Regions from separate parts of the Azospirillum sp. UENF 312511 genome, predicted to be linked through region 3. Evidence: riboswitches for the same ligand, from Rfam matches in the RefSeq annotation. Region 3 holds a riboswitch; each other region holds the start of a gene.
The links. Region 3 has a riboswitch for cobalamin ahead of ACWPN7_RS09970 (energy-coupling factor ABC transporter permease). Riboswitches for the same ligand answer to the same signal wherever they lie in the genome.
Positions count from the first base shown of each region.

Region 1: another riboswitch for cobalamin. It lies ahead of ACWPN7_RS28595 (hypothetical protein); the one in region 3 lies ahead of ACWPN7_RS09970 (energy-coupling factor ABC transporter permease).
Region 2: another riboswitch for cobalamin. It lies ahead of cobW (cobalamin biosynthesis protein CobW); the one in region 3 lies ahead of ACWPN7_RS09970 (energy-coupling factor ABC transporter permease).

Region 1 covers NZ_JBSNCG010000005.1:35,687-43,075, forward strand. The annotation lists gene ACWPN7_RS28590 (methylmalonyl-CoA mutase family protein) at 1-1,849, opposite strand, end outside; cobalamin riboswitch at 2,025-2,275, shown strand; gene ACWPN7_RS28595 (hypothetical protein) at 2,443-2,766, shown strand; gene ACWPN7_RS28600 (LysR family transcriptional regulator) at 2,788-3,717, opposite strand; gene metE (5-methyltetrahydropteroyltriglutamate--homocysteine S-methyltransferase) at 3,820-6,132, shown strand; gene ACWPN7_RS28610 (short-chain fatty acyl-CoA regulator family protein) at 6,333-7,389, shown strand, end outside.
Region 2 covers NZ_JBSNCG010000001.1:636,629-644,017, forward strand. The annotation lists gene cobG (precorrin-3B synthase) at 1-851, opposite strand, end outside; gene cobN (cobaltochelatase subunit CobN) at 848-4,234, opposite strand; gene cobW (cobalamin biosynthesis protein CobW) at 4,391-5,464, opposite strand; cobalamin riboswitch at 5,504-5,719, opposite strand; gene ACWPN7_RS02860 (ABC transporter ATP-binding protein) at 6,010-6,774, shown strand; gene ACWPN7_RS02865 (ABC transporter ATP-binding protein) at 6,767-7,389, shown strand, end outside.
Region 3 covers NZ_JBSNCG010000002.1:338,250-345,638, forward strand. The annotation lists gene ACWPN7_RS09940 (hypothetical protein) at 1-268, shown strand, start outside; gene ACWPN7_RS09945 (hypothetical protein) at 291-791, shown strand; gene ACWPN7_RS09950 (MFS transporter) at 1,028-2,188, shown strand; gene ACWPN7_RS09955 (helix-turn-helix transcriptional regulator) at 2,185-2,931, shown strand; gene ACWPN7_RS09960 (hypothetical protein) at 3,048-3,422, shown strand; gene ACWPN7_RS09965 (superoxide dismutase) at 3,550-4,317, shown strand; gene ACWPN7_RS09970 (energy-coupling factor ABC transporter permease) at 4,401-5,081, opposite strand; cobalamin riboswitch at 5,257-5,495, opposite strand; gene ACWPN7_RS09975 (hypothetical protein) at 5,640-7,389, shown strand, end outside.

The sequences.
Region 1 (7,389 bases), on a different contig from region 3:
CGTGGGCCTCGTAGAGCGCGTCGGAGCCGCACAGCACGGCGATGCGCGCTCCGGAGACACGGAAGGCCGCGGCCACGGCTTCGGCGTCGGGGAAGCCGTTGTTGCCGAGCGCCTGGATGCCGCCGGCCTCGAAGAGGTTCTTGGCGTAGGTGGCGCGCGCCGTGTGCTGGGCGACCGGCCCGATGTTGGCGAGGAAGACCGACGGCCACGATCCCTGGGTCCGCTTGTGGCGGTCGGCGGCGTCGCGCAGGGCCTCGAAGGATTCGTGCAGGCGGTGGCGGGGCAGCGGCTCGACGCGGGCCGGGGTGCCCCGCGCCAGGGCCGCCGTCAGTCCGGTCCGCGTCGCCCCGCCGGTGGCGGCCTCCACGAGATCGTCCAGCGACCCGGAGCCGACCGCCGCCGGTGCCACGGCAGCGTCGTCATGGCCGCGCGGTACGGGGGACGGGCGGACGACCGCCTGTTCGAGGAGGTTGGGAAACTCGCTGACGCCGGTCAGCGGGTCCTTGCGGCGGGCGATGTTGGCTTCCCGCTGCGCCCAGGACCCGGCGATGGCGCGGGCGAGGCTGCCATCGGCCAGCACGGCGGCGATGCCGCCCCGCCGCTCGATGTCCTGGAAGTCCGCCCAAGCGGCCTGGGCCAGTTGCTCGGTCAGCGTTTCGACGTACCAGGAGCCGCCGGCCGGATCGGCGACGCGGGCCAGCGAGGATTCCTCCTTCAGCAGGATCTGGCTGTTGCGGGCGATGCGGCGGGCGAAGTCGTCGGATTCGCCCAGCGCCGCGTCGAAGGGCAGCACCGCCACCGCGTCGGCCCCGCCGACCCCGGCGGCGAAGCCGGCCACCGTGGTGCGCAGCATGTTCACCCAGGGATCGCGCCGCGCCATGATGCGCCGCGCCGTGCGGGCGGTCAGGTGCATGGCGCGGGCCGACTCCGAGGCGCCCGACGCCTCGGCGATGCGCCCCCACAGGCGCCGCGCGGCGCGCAGCTTGGCGATGGAGAGGAATTGGTCGCAGCCGACGGATAGGGTGAAGGCGATCTGCCGGCAGGCGGTGTCGATGTCCAGCCCGGCAGCGGTCAGGGCGCGCAGATAGGCGACCCCGGTCGCCATGGCGGCGGCGAGGTCCTGGCTTTCGGTCGCCCCGGCGTCGTGCCAGGGGGAACTGTCCACCCCGACGGCGGTGACGTGAGGGAAATTGCGGGCGGTCCAGGCGGCCAAGGCCGCCGTGTCGGCGAGCGCCGCCTCCAGACTGCCCGGCAGGGCGTCGGCCGCGGCCAGAGTCCCGATGGGATCGGCGTTGAAGGCGCCCCGCGCCTTGTCCGGCATCACCGAGCGGCGGCGCCACAGGGCGGCGAGCAGCGCCGCGCCGGCCACTGCGTCGCCTCCCGCCTCCAGCGACAGTGGCACCATCTCCGGATAGACGTTGGCCAGCGTGCGGTCGAGATCGTCCAGCCGGTCGATGGCGATGCCGGGGCTGTCCGGCCTGTCGAGGCGCAGCCGGATGGCGGTGGCGCCGCGCAGCAGATCGGTCAGGATGGCGGCGTTCGCCGCCTTGGGATCGGAGACGTCGTGTTCGGTCAGGATGTCCCAGCCGTCCGGTCCGGCGCCTCTGGCATGGCCGCCGCGGGTGAACGGGGCGAAGCCCGGCAAACCGGACGGATCGCCCGCGGCCGGCCAGTCTTCCGCCGTATAGAGGGGCTGCACGGCGATGCCTTCGTACAGCCGGGTGACCAACCGCTTCTCGAAGGGGGCGCCCTTCAGCCCCTTGTCGACGAGAACCCGCCATTGCTCGCGCGTGGCCGGAGGGAATTCGGTGGCGAAGATCGTCTCGGCATCGTCCCGGCGGTCGTCCATGCTGGCGAGATTCCTTCCCATCCGTGTTCCGAACATTTGCAAGATACGCCGAACGACCCGTGGGAATCAGGCGGAAATTGGCAAAATTTGGCGAAGGGCTGCGGGCAATCTTGCGAATTTTGCAAAAGGGACTTGCCGTGGCGCTCGCGCTTGACGCCGCCGGGTGCACCCTCTTACCGTTCCCGCTGGATACGGTCCCCGTTCGCCCCAGGGCGTCCGGGGCTAAGAGGGAAGACGGTGAACCGTTCGCCTCGCCATGAGGATGACGGCGAAGCCGGCGCTGCCCCCGCAACTGTGAGCGGAGAGTGGGTCCGCCGTTTCAGCGCCACTGGTGCCCATCCCGGTTCGGGACGACGGCACCGGGAAGGCCGGACGGTCCCGCGACGACCCGTGAGCCAGGAGACCTGCCGGATCTGTCGAACGCGAGTCGGGCGGGGTGTCCCGGCGGGTGCGGCGTCGCCGGAGGTCTCCCGTGCCGCGTCGGCGTCCGTCCCATCCTTGCCCTTTGGGAGCGAGGGGTGCCACCGCCGATGTCCGTCCAACCAACGCCCGTTCCACCCAATCTCATCCGTCTGGCGTTCCGACGCCGTCCGGTGACGCCGACCCCCGCCGACCGGTCGGCACCCTTTGTCCTGACGGCGACGGAGGGACGCTGGTCCCTGCGGGGAACCAGGGAGCCGCTGGACGCCGCCGGGCTGGTCGCGGCGGCCGACACCCTGCGGGAGATCGCCCGCGCCCTGGTCGAGCAGGCGCATGCGGAAGCCGGCCAACCGGCGAACCGCTGCGTCGCCGAATTCGTGCTGCACCAGGACGGCGGCATCGACCATTGGCTGGCGCCGGGCGGGGATGCGGACGAGCGCCGCACCATTGCGCTCGGCCTGCGCAACGCCATCGGCAGCTTGCGGATGGGTGGCTGACCGGCGCGGCTTCGCCTGCCGCTACAACTGGGCGGTTCCACCGTCGCGATGGGCAAGCGCCAGATCGATGAAACCCCGCAGATAGCCGATGTCGGCGTCCGCCTCGCGGAAGCCCAGGAAAATCTGCTTGGCGACACCGTCCCGGCCCAGGCGCACCGGGCTCACGTCGAACTTGGCGCCATACTCCTCGACCAGCCAGCGCGGCAGGGCGGCGACGCCACGGCCGTGGGCCACCATCAGCAGCATGATGTCGGTCGTCTCGATCGGCTTGTGCTGCCTCGGGCTGATCCCGGCCGGCATCAGGAACTGGGTGTAGATGTCGAGACGGTCGGGCGCCACCGGGTAGGTGATCAGGACTTCGTCCGCCATCTGCTGCGGTTCGACGAAGGCGGCATGGCGCAGACGGTGCCCCGGCCCGACCACCAGAACCTGTTCGTAGTCGAACACCGGCTCGAAGCACAGTCCGGGCTTGAACAGCGGATCCGGTGTCACCAGCATGTCGATGTCGTGGCCGAACAGGGCCCCGATGCCGCCGAACTGAAACTTCTGCCGGACGTCCACGTCGACCTTCGGCCAAGCATCGACGTAGGGAGCGACGATCTTCAGGAGCCACTGATAGCAGGGATGGCATTCCATCCCGATGCGCAGGGTCCCGCGCCCGCCCTGGGCGAACTGCTGGAGGCGTTCTTCAGCATGGGCCAGTTGCGGCAGCAAGCGGTTGGCGACCGCCAGCAGCCATTCCCCGGCCTGGGTCGGCCGCAAGCGGCGGCCTTCGCGGTGCCACACATCCACGCCGAGCTGCTCTTCCAGCTTGCGGATGGCGTGGCTCAGCGCCGGTTGGGTCAGGTTCAAATGGCTGGCCGCCGCCGTCAGCGAGCCGTGACGATCAACCTCGCGGATGATCGAGAGATGGATGCGCTCCAGGATCGCCATACCGTCCACCTCATCCATGAATGAAATTTATCGAACGATAAAATCATACCATTTTTCATTCATGTTCTGAACTCCGTATGGTCCGCGCCGATCCCTCTTTTCAAGGCGCCCCCCATGGCAATGACCCACACCCTCGGATTCCCCCGCATCGGCGCCAAGCGCGAGTTGAAGTTCGCCTTGGAGGCTTATTGGAAGGGGGCGTCCTCCCGCGACGAGCTGGTCCGCGTCGGCGCTGACCTCCGCAAGCGCCACTGGCGGGACCAGGGCGCGCTCGACCTCGTTCCCGTGGGCGATTTCGCCTTCTACGATCAGGTGCTCGACATGAGCTTCACGCTCGGCAACCTGCCGGAGCGCGTGAAGGGCTTCCATGGCGATGCCCTGGACAATTACTTCCGCGTGGCGCGCGGCCGTTCGGCCGAGACCGCCGCCCATAGTGCCGAAGAGCACGGCGGATGCTGCAGTGGCGTCGCTGCCGGCGAGATGACCAAGTGGTTCGACACCAACTACCACTACATCGTCCCCGAGTTCGACGCCGAAACCCAGTTCAACCTCGACGCCTCCCGTCTGCTGCAGCAACTCGCTGAAGCCAAGGAGCAGGGTGTCAAGGCCAAGCCGGTGATCATCGGCCCGGTCACCTACCTCGCGCTGGGCAAGGCCAAGGACGGTTCGGACAAGCTGGCTCTGCTGCCCCGCCTGCTGCCCGTCTACGCCGAACTGCTGCAGGCCCTGGCCGATCAGGGCGTCGAGTGGGTGCAGATCGACGAACCCATCCTGGTGACCGAGCTGGAAGCGGCGTGGCGGGACGCCTTCACCCAGGCCTATCGGGATCTCGGTACCGGCGCGGTCAAGCTGCTGCTGGCGACCTATTTCGGCCAGCTCCAGGAGAATTTGCCACTGGTCTGCTCCCTACCGGTGCAGGGCCTCCATCTCGACGCCATCAACGCCCGCGACGAGGTCGATGCCCTGATCCAGGCCCTCCCGACCGACCGCGTCGTGTCGCTGGGCGTCGTCAACGGCCGGAACATCTGGAAGACCGACCTACACGCAACGCTCGACTGGCTGGAGCCGGTGGCCGAGAGGCTCGGTGAGCGGCTGTGGATCGCACCGTCCTGCTCGCTGCTGCACGTGCCGGTCGACCTCGCCGGCGAGCGCAAGCTGGATGAGGAGGTCCGCTCATGGCTGGCCTTTGCGGTGCAGAAGCTGGAGGAGATCCGGGTTCTGGCGACCGCGCTGACCCCGGGATGGGATAGGGGCCGTGCCGCCGTCGCGGCCGAGTTGGAGGCCAACCGCACCGCCATCGAAGCGCGCCGCCATTCGCCGCGGGTCAACAACCCGGCGGTGAAGGCGGCGGTTGCCGCCATCGACGCCCAGCTCGGACGGCGCAAGAGCGCCTTCGCCGAGCGCGCCGCCAAGCAGGCCGCCCGCCTGAATCTGCCGACGTTCCCGACCACCACCATCGGCTCCTTCCCGCAGACCAAGGAGATCCGTCAGGCGCGCAGCCAGTTCAAGGCCGGGACGATCGACGCGGTGGCCTACACCGAGGCGATGCGCGGCGAGATCGCGCGGAGCGTGCGCGAGCAGGAGGCGCTGGGCCTCGACGTGCTGGTTCACGGTGAGGCCGAGCGCAACGACATGGTCGAGTATTTCGGCGAGCAGCTCGATGGCTACGTCTTCAGCCAGTCGGGCTGGGTGCAGTCCTATGGCTCGCGCTGCGTGAAGCCGCCGATCCTGTTCGGCGACATCAGCCGCCCCAAGGCGATGACCGTGGACTGGATCACCTACGCCGCCTCGCTGACGGACAAGCCGATGAAGGGCATGCTCACCGGCCCGGTGACCATCCTCAACTGGTCCTTCGTGCGCGACGACCAGCCGCGTTCGGAATCCTGCCGCCAGCTGGCGCTCGCCATCCGGGAGGAGGTGCTGGACCTGGAGAAGGCCGGCGTCGGCGTGATCCAGATCGACGAGGCCGCCCTTCGTGAAGGTCTGCCGCTGCGCAGGTCCCAGTGGCAGGCGTATCTGGACTGGGCGGTGGAGTCGTTCCGCATCACCGCCAACGGGGTGGCGGACGAGACGCAGATCCACACCCACATGTGCTATTCGGAGTTCAACGACATCATCGCGTCGATCGCGGCGATGGACGCTGACGTCATCACCATCGAGACCTCACGGTCGGACATGGAACTGCTCGACGCCTTCGACGACTTCAAGTACCCGAACGAGATCGGTCCCGGCGTCTACGACATCCACTCGCCGAACATCCCGACCGAAGGGCACATCGTCGATCTGATGAAGAAGGCGGCCGAGCGCATTCCCGCCGAGCGGCTGTGGGTCAATCCGGACTGCGGTCTCAAGACCCGCCAGTGGGCCGAGGTGCTGCCGGCCCTGACCAACATGGTCAGTGCGGCCAGGACCCTGCGCGCCACCATCGCCTGACGTGGTCCGCACGGGGGCAAGGGGCCGGACGCCGCTTGCCCCCGTGTCTTTGCACCCTGAAGCTGCTGATGGCGGAACTTGCCTGGTAGCCGCGTCCTTTGCAATATACGCAGACCGCTTGTTTGGATGACCGCTGACATTGCCAAGATTAGCAAGGTGTTTTCAGTGAGTCGGCGAATTTTGCAAATGGGATTCCTGGTATGGCCAAGGCGTTCATGGGGGTGCGGCTGCAGCGGCTGCGCGAGGAGCGGGGGCTGACCCAGACAGCCCTGGCCCGCATCCTGGAGATTTCGCCGAGCTATCTGAACCAGCTCGAACGCAACCAGCGGCCTCTGACGGTGCCGCTGCTGCTGCGGATCAACGCCGCCTTCGGCATCGACGTCCAGATCTTCTCGGAGGACGAGGAAGCCCGGCTGGTCGCCGATCTGCGCGAGGCGCTGTCGGAGGCCGGAACCGGCGAGACCATCGCCATGGCCGAGATCAAGGCGCTCGCCACCAACATGCCGGCGGTCGGCCGGGCGCTGGTGGCGCTGCACCGGCGCGGGCGCGGGCTCGCGGAACGGCTGGATGCGCTCGCCTCGGGGATCGTCCCAGCCGGGCCGGACAGCGGGCTGCCGCCGCCGATGCCCTACGAAGAGGTGCGCGACTTCTTCTACCGCCATCACAACCACATCACCGCGCTGGACGACGCGGCGGAACGGCTGTTCGGCGAGGCCGGTTTGGAGATCGGGGCGGTGGACCGCGGGCTGGAACGGCTGCTGGCGGACCGCCACGGCATCCGCACGCTGGTGACCGACGACACGGCCATGCCGGAGGGCGCGCTGCGCCAGTATGACGGCGATGCCCGGACGTTGCGGATCGCCCGGTCGCTGGAGCCTGGCCGCCGCGCCTTCCAGATGGCGACCCAGCTCGCCTTCCACCAGGAACCGGCCCTCCTGCTCCGGCTGGTCGAGGAGGGACGCTTCTCCGGCCCGCAGGCCCGCTCGCTCGCCCGCATCGGGCTTGCCAACTATTACGCCGGCGCCGTGGTCATGCCCTACCGCGCCTTTCAGGAGACGGCGGAGGCCGTGGCCTACGACATTGAGTTGCTGGGACAGCGCTTCGGCACCGGCTTCGAGACCGTCTGCCACCGGCTGAGCACCCTCCAGCGGCCGGGGATGCCGGGCGTTCCCTTCTTCTTCGTCCGGGTCGATCGCGCCGGCAACATGTCGAAGCGCCAGTCCGCCACCAGCTTCCACTTTTCCCGTGTCGGCGGAA
Region 2 (7,389 bases), on a different contig from region 3:
GCCCCCTCCCTAACCCTCCCCCTCTGCGAGGGAGAGGGAACTGCCGCCGCCTCGCCCTCCACCGCCACCGGCGGGGGAGGGAGGGACCCGCGCGCCAGCGCGGGGGGGAGGGGGCCGGTCAGCATCCCCGCCACCCGTTCCCTCAACACCTCCACCCCCAGCGTCTTGACCAGCCCGGCCATGCGCCGCGGCGGCTCGGCCAGGGTCTGGCGAAGCTCCAGGAAGGCCCGCGCCAACGCCGCCGCAAGCTCGATCAGATCATCTGGACGGCAGTGCCCCAGCACCACCGCTCCCTCAAAAGTTCCCCCCAGCCCGACGCGGAACAGCGGCCCGTCCACCGCCTCTGCCACCGCGTCGAAGCGCACGTCGGTGCTGCTGTCGAACAGGGTGGCCTGCCCGCCGCCATCGACCAGCCAGCCGAACTTCGGCGGCAGCCGGTGGAGGTCCCGGTCGGCCGCCAGCCGGGCGTCGAGCGCCAGGGCGTAGGGGCGCACGTCCAGCACCGCCGTCCCGTCCAGGCCGGCAGTCGGGGAGGTCAGCACGTTGCGCACCGCCTCGCTCTCCGCGCCCTCCGAGACATAGCCGAGCGCGCGAAGTTCCTCGATCAGCGCGGCCATGTCCGTAGCGGCGACGCCGCGCAGTTGCAGGTTGCCGCGGTGGCTGAGGTCGACCAGACCGTTGCCGTAACGCCGCCCCAGCTCCGCGATCCGTTTCGCCGAGGCGGCGGGAAGCACCCCGGCGGGGACGCGCACGCGGACCAGCAGCCCGTCGCCGACCTCCATGGGGGCCAGAACGCCGGGGCACATGCCGCGCCGGCGCGGCGGGTTGCGGAGTTGGGTGATCGCGCTCATGCGGACATCTCCTTGCGGCGGCGCAGATCGTCGCCCGTCGAATTGCGGCGTGGGTGCCAGAGACCGCGCTCCAGGGCTTCGGTCAACCGGTCCAGGATATGCCGGGCGGCGGCCGGATTGGACTGCGCCAGGAAGTCCCACACCCGCTGGTTGTCCACATAGGCGTCGTACAACTGGTCGAAATGATGGGGCCGCACCGCCGTGGTGGTCGCGGCGAAGGCGAACAGAGTGTCGACGCTCGCCGCCAGCTCCCCGGCGCCGCGGTAGCCATGGCGCATCATGCCGTCGATCCAGCGCGGGTTGGCCGCCCGGCCGCGCAGCACGCGGGCGATCTCCTCCCCCAGTGTGCGGACGGTCACGCTCTCCGGCTCCGAGCTGTCGAGATGGTAGAGCGCCGGGTCGTTGTCGACCAGGGCGGCGGCGGCGGAGAAGCCGCCCTCATACTGCATGAAGCCGTCGGTGGAGAGGACGTCGTGCTCCCGCTGATCCTGGTGGTGGATGAGCGCGTCGGCCCCGCCGATGCGGCGGCGGAACAGGCTGGGCAGCGGAACGCCCTCCAGCCCCTTGCCGTAGGCGTGGCAGCTTCCCTCCAGATAGGCGGCGCCGAAGTCGGCCCGCACGCTCCAGTCTCCGCGCGCGATCATGCCGGGCAGCGCCGTGCCGTAGGCGCCGGGTGCGGCGCCGAAGACCCGCGCGCTGGCCCAGCGCTCGGCCTCCGCCGCCGGGGTGCCGCCGGCTTCCAGCTCGGCGCGGTCGGTGCGCAACGCGGCGGCGACGGGGTTCACGTCGTCGGGCTCGTCCTCCGCCATCACGGCGCGGACGGCCTGATCGAACAGGGCGATCTGCTGCGGGAACACGTCGCGGAACAGGCCGGAGATGCGCAGCGTCACGTCCACCCGCGGGCGGCCGAGGACGGAGGCCGGCATCACCTCGAAGCCGGTGACCCGGCCGGAGCCGTTCTCCCACAGTGGGCGCACGCCGAGCAGGGCCATGGCCTGGGCCAGTTCGTCGCCGCCGGTGCGCATGGCCGGTGTGCCCCAGCAATCGACCACCAGCCGCTTCGGCCAGTCGCCGTGGTCCTGCAGGTAGCGGGTGATCAGCGCGTCCGCCGCCTGCCAGCCCAGCGTCCAGGCGGTCGGCGTCGGCACGCCGCGTGGGTCGAGCGCGTAGAGGTTCCGCCCGGTGGGCAGCGTATCCGCCCGCCCCCGCGCGGGGGAGCCGCCGGGGCCGGGCTTCACGAAGCGCCCGTCCAGCCCGGCCAGCAGGGCGGCCATCTCCGCCTCGCCGCAGGCGTCCAGCGCCGGGGCGACGTCCTCGGCCGTGGCGAAGCGCGCGACGGCGGCGAGCAGGCGGGCGCGGCGCTCCGGCTCCGGCGTGGTGCCGAAGACGTGCAGACCGTCGCGGATTTGCATTTCCTTGATGTCGCAGAGATGGGCGTCGAGGCGGCTGAGGATGGCGTCGGGATCGTCGTCGGGCCGCAGGTTGCAGTCGGCGGCGACGCCGGATGTCCAGGCCAGATCGAGGATGGTCTGGCGCAGCGTGCCCAGCCGCCGCGGGTCCAGCCCGGTCGCCATCGAATATTCGTCGATGGCCGTTTCAAGTGCAGCGAGGTCGCCGTGCAGCCCGGCCTCGACCGGCGGCGGGGTCAGGTGGCCGATCAGGACCGCGCCCAACCGGCGGCGCGCCTGCACCCCCTCTCCGGGGTTGTTGACGATGAAGGGGTAGAGGCAGGGCAGGGGACCGGCGACGATCTCCGGCCAGCAGTCGGCGGACAGGGCGACGGCCTTGCCCGGCAGCCATTCCAGCGTCCCGTGCGCGCCCACCTGCACCAGCGCGTGGATGCCCAGGACATGGCGGAGCCAGAGGTGGAAGGCGAAGTAGCCGTGGCTGGGCGGCGTCTCCGGGTCGTGGTGCTGGGTGGTGGTCAGCGGACCGTGGCCGCGGCTCGGCTGCACCGCGATAGTGGCGTTGCCGCAGGTCAGCACGGTGAAGCGGAAGATGGTGCCGTCAGCCAGCGGGTCGGCCTGCTCGTCGCCCCAGCATTCTGTGATGCGGGCGCGGGCCTCGGCGGGGGCGAGGCGGCGGTAGTCGTCCAGGCTCAGCAGGGCGGTGGCGCCGCCGGTCAGCGCCTCCATCAGGGCGGCGGGGCCGGCGGGAAGCCCGTCCAGCGCGTAGCCCTCGGCGCGCAGCCGCTCCAGGATGCCGACGACGCTCGCCGGGGTGTCGAGGCCGACCGCATGGCCGATGCCGCCGCCCGGCCCCGGATAGTCGGACAGCACCAGCGCCAGCTTGCGCTCGGCCCGCGGCGTGGCGCCCAGCCGCACCCAGGCGGCGGCCAGATCGGCGGCGAAGGCCACCCGGTCGGGCACCGGGCGGATCAGCGTCGGAGCGAACTCCAGGTCGGGGTCCAGCGCCCCTTCGGCCTTGAAGGCGATGGCACGGGTCAGGATGCGCCCGTCCATCTCCGGCAGCACAACGTTCATGGCGAGGTCGGATGGCCCCATGCCGCGGGCGGAGCCGCGCCAGCCCTCCTCGGGCGTGGTGGACAGCACGGCCTGAAGCACCGGCGTGCCGTTGGCTTCCAGTGGCGACCCGTCCTCGCGCGCCGCCGAGAAGCCGGTCAGGTTCATCACGACGGCGGCGTTGCGGGCGGTCAGGGTGGCGCGCATCCAGGCGGCGCAGTCCGGTTCCTTCAGGCTCGCCACGAACAGCGGCAGCGGGGCGAGGCCGCGCGCGGCCAGCGCGTCGCACAGCGCGTGCACCGGCTCCAGGTCGCTGGCCAGCAGGTGGGAGCGGTAGAATACGACCGGCGCGCAGGGGCCGGTGACGTGGCCGGACCAGCCCTCATAGACGCCAAAGCGCGGCACCGGCGCCGGTTCGCGCCAAGGGCGGTCCTGCCCGGCCAGCGTGGCGGCGTAGGCCAGCAGGTTGGCCATGTTGTCCGGCCCGCCTTCGGTGAATCCACGCCACAGCCGTTGCGCCGCCTCGGCCGGAACGGTGCCGTAGCCCTCCAGGGCGGGGTTCGGCTGGGCGCAGCCGGGCAGCACGGCCAGCGCCACCCCGGACTCCCGGCAGGCGGCGGCGACATGGTCCAGCCCGTAGCGCCAGTAGCCCGCCCCGCCGAGCAGCCGCAGAACGACCAGCTTCGCCTTGCGGATCACGGACTCGACGTAAAGGTCCACTGACAGCGGGTGCCCCAGCCGCGCGAGATTCGCCAGCCGCAGGGTGGGCAACTCGTCACGGTGGCGCTTCCAGCAGGCGGCAAGCGCTGTCAGGTCGCTGTCGGAGAAGGACAGGACGACGAGGTCCGCCGGGCTCTGCCCCAGGTCCACGGCCTGGGGGCCGGCGTCGAGGTCTTCCTGGCGGGCGGCGAGTAGGTGCATGGCGAAAGTGCTTTACGAAAATCCCCTCTCCCCTCTGGGGAGAGGGTTAGGGTGAGGGGGTTGCGCGTGGCGGAACGCCCGGCGTAAGCGCAACCCCCTCACCGGCCCTGCGGGCCACCCTCTCCCCAGAGGGGAGAGGGTTGTGAAGGCTAAAAATCACCCCAGCGCCGCGGTCACGGCGTCACGGTCCAGGCCCGTCTCGCCGATCACCACCAGACGGCTGCGGCGCGGCTCGTCGGGCTTCCAGAAGCGGTCGAAATGGGTCTGGATGCGCGTTCCCACGCCCTGCACCAGAAGGCGCATCGGCTTGCCCGGCACGTCGATGAAACCTTTCAGGCGCAGCACGCCATGGGCGGCGGCGACCCGCTCCAGCGTCTTCGTCAGCGCCGCCGGGTCGGGCTGCGGGCCGAGTTCCACGACGAAGCTGGTGAAGTCGTCGTGGTCGTGGCCCTCCTCCTCGTCATGGTGGCTGGGGCGGTTGGCGAGGTCGTCCTCGGCCCCGGCGCCGACGCCCAGCAGAACCACCGGATCGACCTTGCCGTTGCTGGCGCGCAGGATCTTGGCCTCGCGCCCAGCCCCGCCCTCAGCCATGCCGCCCTCGGCCATGGCGGCGCGGATCAGGTCCTCGACCTTGGCCAGATCGGCGGCATCCACCAGATCGGTCTTGTTCACCACGATCAGATCGGCGCAGAGGAGCTGGTCCTCGAACACCTCCTCCACCGGGGTCTCGTGGTCGAGCTGCCCGGCCTCGGCGGCCTGGGCGGCCAAAGCCGCCGGATCGGGGGCGAAGCGGCCCTCCGCGGCGGCGGCGGCGTCGACCACCGCGACCACCCCGTCCACCGTCACCCGGGTCTTGATCGCCGGCCAGTGGAAGGCCTGGACGAGCGGCTTCGGCAGGGCGAGGCCGCTGGTCTCGATGATGATGTGTTCCGGCGGCTGCGGGCGGGACAGCAGCTTCTCGATGGCCGGGACGAAATCGTCGGCGACGGTGCAGCACAGGCAGCCGTTCGCCAGCTCGATCACGTCGTCCTCGGTGCAGGTCGGATCGCCGCAGGCGCGCAGGATCTCGCCGTCGATGCCGACATCGCCGAACTCGTTGATGATCAGCGCCAGACGACGCCCGCCGGCCTGCTCCAGCAGGCTGCGGATCAGCGTCGTCTTCCCGGCGCCGAGAAAGCCAGTGATGACGGTGGCCGGGGTCTTTCCGGCGGTCAGCGGGCCGGTGGTCATGATCTGGCTTCCTTGTCTCCGCCACACCCGGCGGATTAGATGAGTGTCGGTCCGGCGGCAGGTTTCCTGGCTTGCGGGTCGTCGTCGCGCCTCCCGCCTTCCCGGCCTGTCGGCCCGTGGCATGTCCGGAGGCCGACTCGCCGCACACAGTTGCGGGGGCAGCCGCGGCCTTGGACCCCATCCGGGTCCGCACCGCATTCCCTATTATCCCCGCGCCTTCACGGCGGCCGGGGCACCGTCGGAGGCGCAGAATTGCAGGCGGACCCCCGATTTGCAAGCGGCCATTTGGCGCCCGGAAACCGTGCCGCCGAACCCGGAGCGCTCCGCCCTTGCCGCCGTTGGTGTGTCGGAAGATCGGTACAGTCTGTCTGGAAAGCTGACACTCCGGACGGTATGGGGCACCCACAGTCTCATAGGGGGAAATAAACGATTTCAAGGGCTTGTTCGAATCTTCCGCAGTTGGCATGTTCTGTGCTTATATCAGCCTAACCAAAAACGCGGACCGGCAGACGACGCGGACGAACAGGGAGGGAAAAACGGCACCCATGGCCGACGACATCATTCTGGAAGCGCGTGGACTCTCGAAGGAGTTCAAGGGCTTCATCGCGGTGAAGGAGGTGAATCTCCAGGTCCGCCGCGGCACCATCCACGCGCTGATCGGCCCGAACGGCGCCGGCAAGAGCACGGTCTTCAATCTGCTGACCAAGTTCCTGACGCCGACGCGCGGCCAGATCCTCTACAAGGGACGCGACATCACCGCCATGAAGCCCGCCGACGTGGCGCTGCTCGGCATGGTGCGGTCGTTCCAGATTTCCGCGGTCTTCCCGCACCTCAGCGTGCTGGAGAATGTCCGCGTCGCGCTGCAGCGCCCGCGCGGCACCAGCTTCCATTTCTGGAAGCCGGAGGCCAGCCTGCACGACCTGCACGACCGCGCCGAGGAACTGATCGAGGCGGTAAACCTGACCCCCTGGGCCGGCCACACCGCCGCCGAGCTGCCCTACGGCCGCAAGCGCGCGCTGGAGATCGCCACCACGCTGGCGCTCGACCCGGAGGTGATGCTGCTCGACGAGCCGCTGGCCGGCATGGGCCACGAGGACATCGAAGGCACCGCCGCCCTGATCAAGCGCGTCTCCGCCGACCGCACCATCCTGATGGTGGAGCACAACCTGTCGGTCGTCGCCCACCTGTCGGACACCATCACCGTGCTTCGCCGCGGCGAAATCCTGGCGGAGGGCGCATACGACGTCGTATCGCGCAACCCGCAGGTCATGGAAGCCTACATGGGGACGGGTGAGGTGGGCCATGCCTGACGGCGCGACCGTGAAGACCGCGATGCTGGAGATCCGCGACCTCCAGGCCTTCTACGGCGAGAGCCACGTGCTGCACGGCGTCAACATCGACGTGCGCCAGGGCGAAGTGGTGACCCTGCTCGGCCGCAACGGCGCCGGCAAGACGACGACCATGCGCTCGATCATGGGCATCGTCGGCAAGCGCAACGGCTCGATCCGCTTCCAGGGCAAGGAGCTGATCGGCATGGCGCAGCACAAGATTCCCCGCCTCGGCATCGGCTACGTGCCGGAGGAGCGCGGCATCTTCGCCTCGCTCAGCGTGGACGAGAACCTGATGCTGCCGCCGGTGGTGAAGTCGGGCGGCATGACCGTGCCGCAGATCTACGAGCTGTTCCCGAACCTGCAGGGCCGCGGCACCACCCAGGGCACGCGCCTGTCGGGCGGCGAGCAGCAGATGCTGGCCATCGCGCGCATCCTGCGCACCGGCGCCGACCTGATCCTGCTCGACGAGCCGACCGAGGGGCTTGCCCCCGTCATCATCGAGCAGATCGGGGTGGCGGTGCGCAAGCTGAAGCAGCGCGGCTTCACCATCGTGCTGGTGGAGCAGAATTTCCGCTTCGCCGCGACCATCGCCGA
Region 3 (7,389 bases):
CTACACCCTGAACCGCACATACGAGCCTCACCCGATCGCCGAAGCCGGCGACCCGATCCGGAAGACCGCCACCTACACGCTGAATGCGGCCAATGGTTTCAAGGTCCGCGACACGATCACCTACGACTGCGTCCTGACGTCGGGCCGTTTCCATTCGGCCAGCCTCAGCCTGCTGGGCAAGCTGGCGGGCGTCGATCCCAAGGACGCCGGCGTCAGCACGACGCTGACGAAAACATCCTTCTCCCTCGACATCGACAGTCTGAGGTAACGGGCGATCAATGGAGGGGACGATGCGCGTCTTTGCGGCTGTGTTGTGCGGAGTGATGTGGATCGTCCCTGCCTGGGCGGGGGGCATCCTTCTGGAGGAGAAGGCCGAAAGCGCGAAGGATCAGGCGCAGGCCCGGCATCTTCGTGACGGCAAGGCCGCGCCGAACAGCCTGCTGGGGGATGTCGGCGTCGGCATGGGCAAGGCCATGGCGGAGGGCATGGACAGCAGCCGGGTGCGCGGCGCCACCGTCGCCACCGCCTTGCCGAGCCATCACGGCGGGAAATGCAGCGATGGCAAGTCAACCGACCCGGTGAAGCACGACGTCCGATTCAGCAACGGCGAACATGGCCTCGTCGTGCTCCAATGCAACCGTGGCTGCTGGCAGGTCAGCGTGTACCCCGGAGGGCGCTTGGCAAACAACTGCGGCGAGTTCCAGTCGGGTGGCTGGGCGACGGCCTCCGGGGCGCTGAACCAGTACGGCGCCCGTCTGGTGGATGTGGTGAACTTCCTCAACAACTTCTGACGTCACCTTTTACGTCATCCGCCATGATATCGCCGGAAAGCGGCTTCGGCGGACGTCGCGCGCCGCGGCATCTGAAATGGCGAAATTCGACCGCCGACCATGCCTTTCCCGCATGGTTCGAACGCATACCCCTACCCCCAATGCGTTTTTGTGCATAATCTACAGCTTTGGCGCCATGCCGACGGCTCTGGTTCCCTTGGAGCCGGAGCCTTCGGGCAGGAACACGCCACCGCACCATGACGCAGGGGGCACCGGGGACTGTGACCGCCCATCTGAAGATGACCGTTCTATCGGCCACCGTTGCCGCCGCCGCCGCCGCGGCCGGGGCCTCCTACGCCTACGTCGATCTTTCGCTCCACCGGATGGGCGCCTCGGCCACCGCAATCGGGCTGAACGCCGCCATGCCGGCCTTGGCATGGCTGCTGACGACGCCGTTGATGCCGACGCTTTTGCGCCGCTTCGACCCGGGAGCGGTGTTGAGAGCCCTGCTGGTGGTCGCCATGCTCTCCCCGCTCGGCTTCGTGCTGTCGGCCGACCAGGATGTGTGGATGGCGCTGCGCTTCCTGTTCGGCGGCAGCCTGGGCATGGTGTTCCGCCTGACCGAATACTGGATCAGCGCCGCCTCGCCGGACGACCGGCGGGGGTTCAACGTCGGTCTTTACGCCAGCGCGTTCTGCGCCGGGGCCGCCGTGGGAGCGGCTCTCGTCCCGCTCACGGGAACCGAGGGCTGGCCGACGATCCTGCTGATCCAGGCGCTGGTCGGCGTCGCGCTGGTCATGCTGACCGTTGCGAAGGCCGCGCCGCCGCGGATCACCGGGGCGCCCCGGATTTCGCTGGCCAAGCTGAGCGCTTCCGTCGCCGTGATGACGGCGCTGATCTTCGGGCTGTTCGAATCGGTCCCCTACACGCTGATGCCGGTCTACGCGGTGACGGCCGGCCTGTCGGAGGACTGGGCGGCGGGGACGGTCAGCGCCTTCCTGATCGGCGCGCTGCTGTTCCCGATCCCGGTCGGTGCGCTCGCCGATCGCGTCGGCAAGCCCGGGGTGCTGGCCGCCTGCGGGGTCGCCGGGCTGGCGGTCCCCCTGATCCTGCCGGCCACGCTGGACGTGCCGCAAGCGCTGATGGCCGCCATGCTCGTCTGGGGTGGCGCGGCCGGCAGCCTGTACACCGTGGCGCTGGCCATGCTGGCCGACCGCTTCCGGGGCGTCGACCTCGCCGCCGCCAACGTCGCCTTCGGCACGTTGTACGCCTTCGGTGCGCTGGTCGGGCCGCTTCTGCACGGCATGGCCATGGACTGGCACCCTCCGCAAGGGCTGATGGAAAGCAGCTTTCTGCTGTTCCTCGTTTACCTGAGCACGATGCTCTGGAGTTTCCGCCGCATGGGAAGCCGGCCATGATCCCCGCTCACGACATGCCCAGCCGTCTGCAGGGGGAGGCTGCCGAGGACTTCCAGCAGGCGGCCGACGTGGACGATCTATGGGCGCGGCTGCACCGCCATCTGGCGGGCTTCGGCGTCACCGCCCTGGTGTACGGCGCCGAAGCGTTCGCCGACACCGGGCGCACGCACGACATCATGCTGACCAGCTTCGGCGGCGCCTACATGGACGCCAAGATGTCCGGCGGGCTGTACTGGTGCGACGAGTTCGTGCGGGCGGCCAGGGTGGAAACCGCCCCCCTGCTGTGGAGCGACACCTCCCGCTTGGACGGGATCAGCCCGGCGGGCAAACGCTCGCTCGACATCGATTGGGCCTTCGGTATGACCACGGGCGTCACGCTTCCCATGCGCTTCAACAACGGGTTGGGAGTCAGCGCGCTTGGCCTGTGCGCGGCGCACCTGTCCTGGGCCGGGTTCGACCGAATCTGGTGGGAGAACAGCCGGGCGATTTCCGGCATCGTCCACGCCTTCGACGTCCGCCTGCGCGAAGGGTGTGTGCGCGACGCCCTCCCGCTGGCCCCCCGCGAGCGCGAGTGCTTGCTGTGGTTGGCCGTCGGCCTGCGCCCGCAGCAGATCGCCCACCGGCTCGGCACGCATGTGAAGACGGTGGAGAAGCAGATCGAATCCGCCCGACGCAAACTCAACGCGGCCACCACCATCCAGGCGGTTTCCACCGCGCTGGCCTACGGCCTGATCACGCTGTGACGCGCGCCGCCGGTTCGGCAACCGGCAGGGCTAATCCATAGGGGCCTTTGCCGCGGCGGCGTTATCGGTTGGATGATGGCTTACCCAATCGAACGAATCCCCGGAGCCCGTCCGCCATGCCGACACCGCCGCACGGAACGCCCGACCGCGGGCTGAAGCCGTTCATCCTCGCCATTCATCGCGAAGCGCTGGACACCGCCGCGGCCAAGGGGCTGACCGGCACGCTGGCGCAGGTCGCCGCGCTCCAGGACACCGCCAGCCTCGCCTCGGCCAGGGCCGGGCGCCCCGTCACGGAGGAGGAGGTGATGCGCCTGCTTCTGCGGGAGCGCCGCGCCCGCAACATCCATGAGGCGGCGGGGACGGCTCCGGTGACTCCGATCCGGAAGCCGGCGGCCGCACCCTCCCGATTCCATCTGGGGCGCTGGCGGAGCGTGGCGATGGGAATGGCCCGCTCGGCGTCCGCCGGGCCGGCTGGAAAGGCCCGCTTGTAGGAAACGGGCGGCGCTCCGTACGCCGGTACCGAGTGAGTACGCCCATTGCCCTGTTGAGTGAGGCGCGAGGCGCACTGAGGCTGTCGCTTCCCCGCTGTTCGGCACGAAACACACAATGGGAGGTCTCATGTCCGTTCGCCTGGATCGCCGCCAATTGCTGCTCTCCGCCGGAGCCGCCGCGCTGGTGCTGGCCGTGGCGCCGCGCTTCGTCCTGGCCCAAACAACAGGGGGCCAAACTCCGGCTGGCCAAACTCCGGGCGGCAAGGGATTCACGCTGCCGCCGCTGCCCTACGCGCCCGCCGCGCTGGAGCCGCACATCGACGCGACGACCATGAGCGTGCATCACGACAAGCACCATCAGGCTTACGTCGACAACCTCAACAAGGCGCTCGCCAACCACGGCGACCTTCAGGCGATGCCGCTGGCCGACCTGCTGAAGCGTGTGCCGGAACTGCCGGAAAGCATCCGCACCGCGGTGCGCAACAACGGCGGCGGTCACGCGAACCACAGCATGTTCTGGAGCATCATGGGACCGAACGCCGGCGGCGCCCCGGACGGTGAGGTGGGGGCTGCCATCACGCGCGACTTCGGCGGCTTCGACGATTTCAAGGCGCGGTTCAACACGGCGGGCGCCGGGCAGTTCGGCAGCGGCTGGGTCTTCGTCACCGCCGACCCGTCGTCGGGCAAGCTTGCCATCGCCGCCCGCCCGAACCAGGATTCGCCGGCCATGGAGGGCGTGCCCGTGCTGATGGGCAACGATGTATGGGAGCACGCCTATTACCTGAAGTACCAGAACCGCCGCGCCGACTATCTGGCGGCTTGGTGGAACGTCGTCGACTGGGGCGCGGTGAACCGCCGCTACGCGGCGATCCGCAAGGGCGAGCTGGTGATCTGACCGGTCCGCTGACCTGAAACGGAAAAGGGCGGCGGGGATGTCCCCGCCGCCCTTCCTGCGAACCATCCGGTCCGAGGCGCCGGTCAGGCGCCCTGGTGCAGGCGGATGTTGAACAGCGGGCCCTGGCTCTGGCGGCGCAGCGCCTTGGCGACGGCCAGCACGGCGAGGTCGGCCAGCGGCTCGACGATGATGACGGTCATGTAGGCGGCGCCGAAGGAGGCGACTTCCGTCATGGTCTCGGCGGTGAAGCCGTGGCCGTAGAAGGCCCAGAAGGCCACCCAGGCGACGATGCCGCCCTGGTAGGCGGTGGAAAGGGCCAGCGCCTGCGAGTACTTCAGGTCGACATAGGGGGTGGCGTCGGGAACGATCCGCTTCGCCAGCAGGCTGATGCCCCACAGCGGGACCAGCAGCGTGGTGACGTTCATGCCGTACTGCGGCAGGTCGAACGGCGCGAAGAACAGGCCCTGGATCAGCAGGCCGGCGGCGAGGCCGATGGAGGCCGCACCGGCGCCGAACAGCAGGAGCAGCGTCGAACCGAGGATCAGGTGAACCTCCGACACGCCCACGGGGTGGTGCGGGAACACCTCGAAGAAGCTGAAGACCAGCGCGGTGGCGATCAGGCTGCGCAGCACCAGCGGCGCGACCCCGCCGTTGTTGCGGACGTCGTCGCGCGCCAGCTTGCCGGCCATCGCGAAGCCGCCGGCGGCCGTCGCGTAGCTGAGAGCGATCTTGGCGCCGTCCACGACGCCGGGTTCGATGTGCATGCTCTATGCCCTTTCCGAGTCTGCCATGCGTTGGGAGGGGCGTCGTTGCTGGCAGGCACCGGCATCGCAACCCCCTTGGTCCCCTTGGATGGGCGCACCGGAGGGACGGCTTGCGGAAGACGGGCGGCCGTCGGGCCGGACATCGGCAAGCGACCACCGGGGCACCCCGCCCGAGGACGTACGTTCGGTTACGGCAGGTCTCCTGGCTTGCGGGTCAAGGCGGCATCGTCCGGCCTTCCCGGCGCCCGTTCCCGCAGGCGGCGCCAGTGACACGGAAAGGACGAGGCCGCTCACCGCTCACAGTTGCGGGGGCAGCGCCGGATTTGCCGTGTCTCCCCCTGCGGGGCGGCGCACCGGCTTCCCTCTTAGCCCCGCGACCGGAGGGCGCGGGGAACCATAACCGGCGCCAGGGTAGGGGCGGGGTCCCCCGCCGTCAAGAGGGGGATGGCGACCCATCGGGGGAGTCGCACGGCTTCCTTGACACCGCTCCCACGGAACCGACAAGGTCCGGCGGACTGCGCGAGGCCGGATCAACGGGCGAAGGACGGGGTTGCGGGCATGCTACCGGTTCATTTCCTGACCATCGTGCTGAACGGCGATCCCTTCATCCGTTACCACTTGGAGGTGTTCCGCCAACTGCCCTTCCCCTGGCATTGGCACGTCGTGGAAGGGGTGGCGGAGCAGGTCCGCGACTCCTCCTGGTGCGCGCAGCGGGGTGGGCGCGTTCCGCAGGATCTTCACCGCGACGGCCGCAGCAGCGACGGGACGTCGCAGTATCTCGACCGCATCGCCGCGGAGGAGCCCGGGCGCGTGTCGGTCTACCGCAAGCCGCCCGGCATGTTCTGGCAAGGCAAGGTGGAAATGGTGACCGCGCCGCTGGCCGCCATGACGGAGGACTGCCTGCTCTGGCAGGTCGACGCGGACGAACTGTGGACGGCGGAGCAGATCACCCGTGCGCGCCGGATGTTCCTCGATTCGCCGTCGCGCACGGCGGCTCTCTACCTCTGCCACTTCTTCGTCGGCCCGTCCCTGGTCCTCGACCGGCTGGACCAGTACGGCAATTACCGCGCCTACGAATGGCTGCGCACCTGGCGGTACCGGCCGGGGGATTTCTGGCACTCGCACGTTCCGCCCCGGCTGATGCGCCCGCAGCCCGACGGGTCGGACCTCGAACTCGGCGCGGCCAACCCCTTCCTGCACGAGGAGACGGCGGCGGGCGGGCTGGTTTTCCAGCATTTCGCCTACGCGACGCGGGAGCAGGTCGCGTTCAAGGAAATCTATTACGGCTACGACGGCGCGGTCGGTCGGTGGGATGCCCTGCAGGCGGCGGGCCGAGCGGTCGGCAACGGCACCCTCCCGCTGCGCGATTTCTTCCCCTGGGTGACCGACGCGGCGACCGTCTCGCGGGCTGAGCATGCCATGGTGGAGCCGCTGGCGCGCCCGGATGCCGAGGGAACCTGGGGCTTCGTGCCGCCGGCGCGGGGCGCCTCCACGGCCCCGGCGGTGGCGCTGCTGCGGAACTCCGGTCCCGCCGTTCGCCGCCGCACGCTCGTCCCCGGTGAACCGCCGCCCTTCCCGACCGACCTGATCCGCAGCGTCGGCGTGTTCCTGCCGGACGGGGTGGGGGGCGTGCTGGGGGCGTCCGGCGTCCTGCGGGAGCTGCGGCGGGCCTTGCCGCTGGCCCGGATCACCGTTTTCGCGACGCCGGATGCGGAGGCGGCGTTTGCCCTCTGCCCCTACGTCAACCAGCGCGTCACCCTCCCACCGCTGAAGGGGCGGGCGCCCGACGACGCGCTGGTGACCGCGGTGCGCCAGGAGATCGGCCAGCAGTTCAGCGGCGCCTTCGACCTCACGATCAATCCCCACCGGGGCGAGGATGCCAGCTTCGCCAACCGTCTGATGCAGGACACGGGGGCGCCGCTCCGCCTTGGTTGCAGGGTCGGTCGGCCGGTGCGCGGCTATTACGCCGACGCCTTCCTGACCCACGTCGCGGCGACTCCCGCCGGCCTGCTGGGGGCGCTGACCACCGGGGAGCCGGACCCCGCCACGGAGGTCTGGACCTCCCCCGCCGGCGAGCGCGCCGCCGCCGCGCTTCTGGCCGAGGGCGTTCCGGCGCGCTGGCGTTGCGCGGTCGGCCTCTCCGCGTCCGTCGGCACCGGCAGCCTGTCGGAGCTGTGCCGCCGGCTTGCCGCGCGGGGCGACACCGCCCTGATCCTGGTCGGCGATGAGGCCGCCCGGGGGGCCGCGGCGCGCATCGCCGGGGAAACCGGAAGCGCCTGCCTGAACGCGGCGGGGCGGCTGGGTTTCG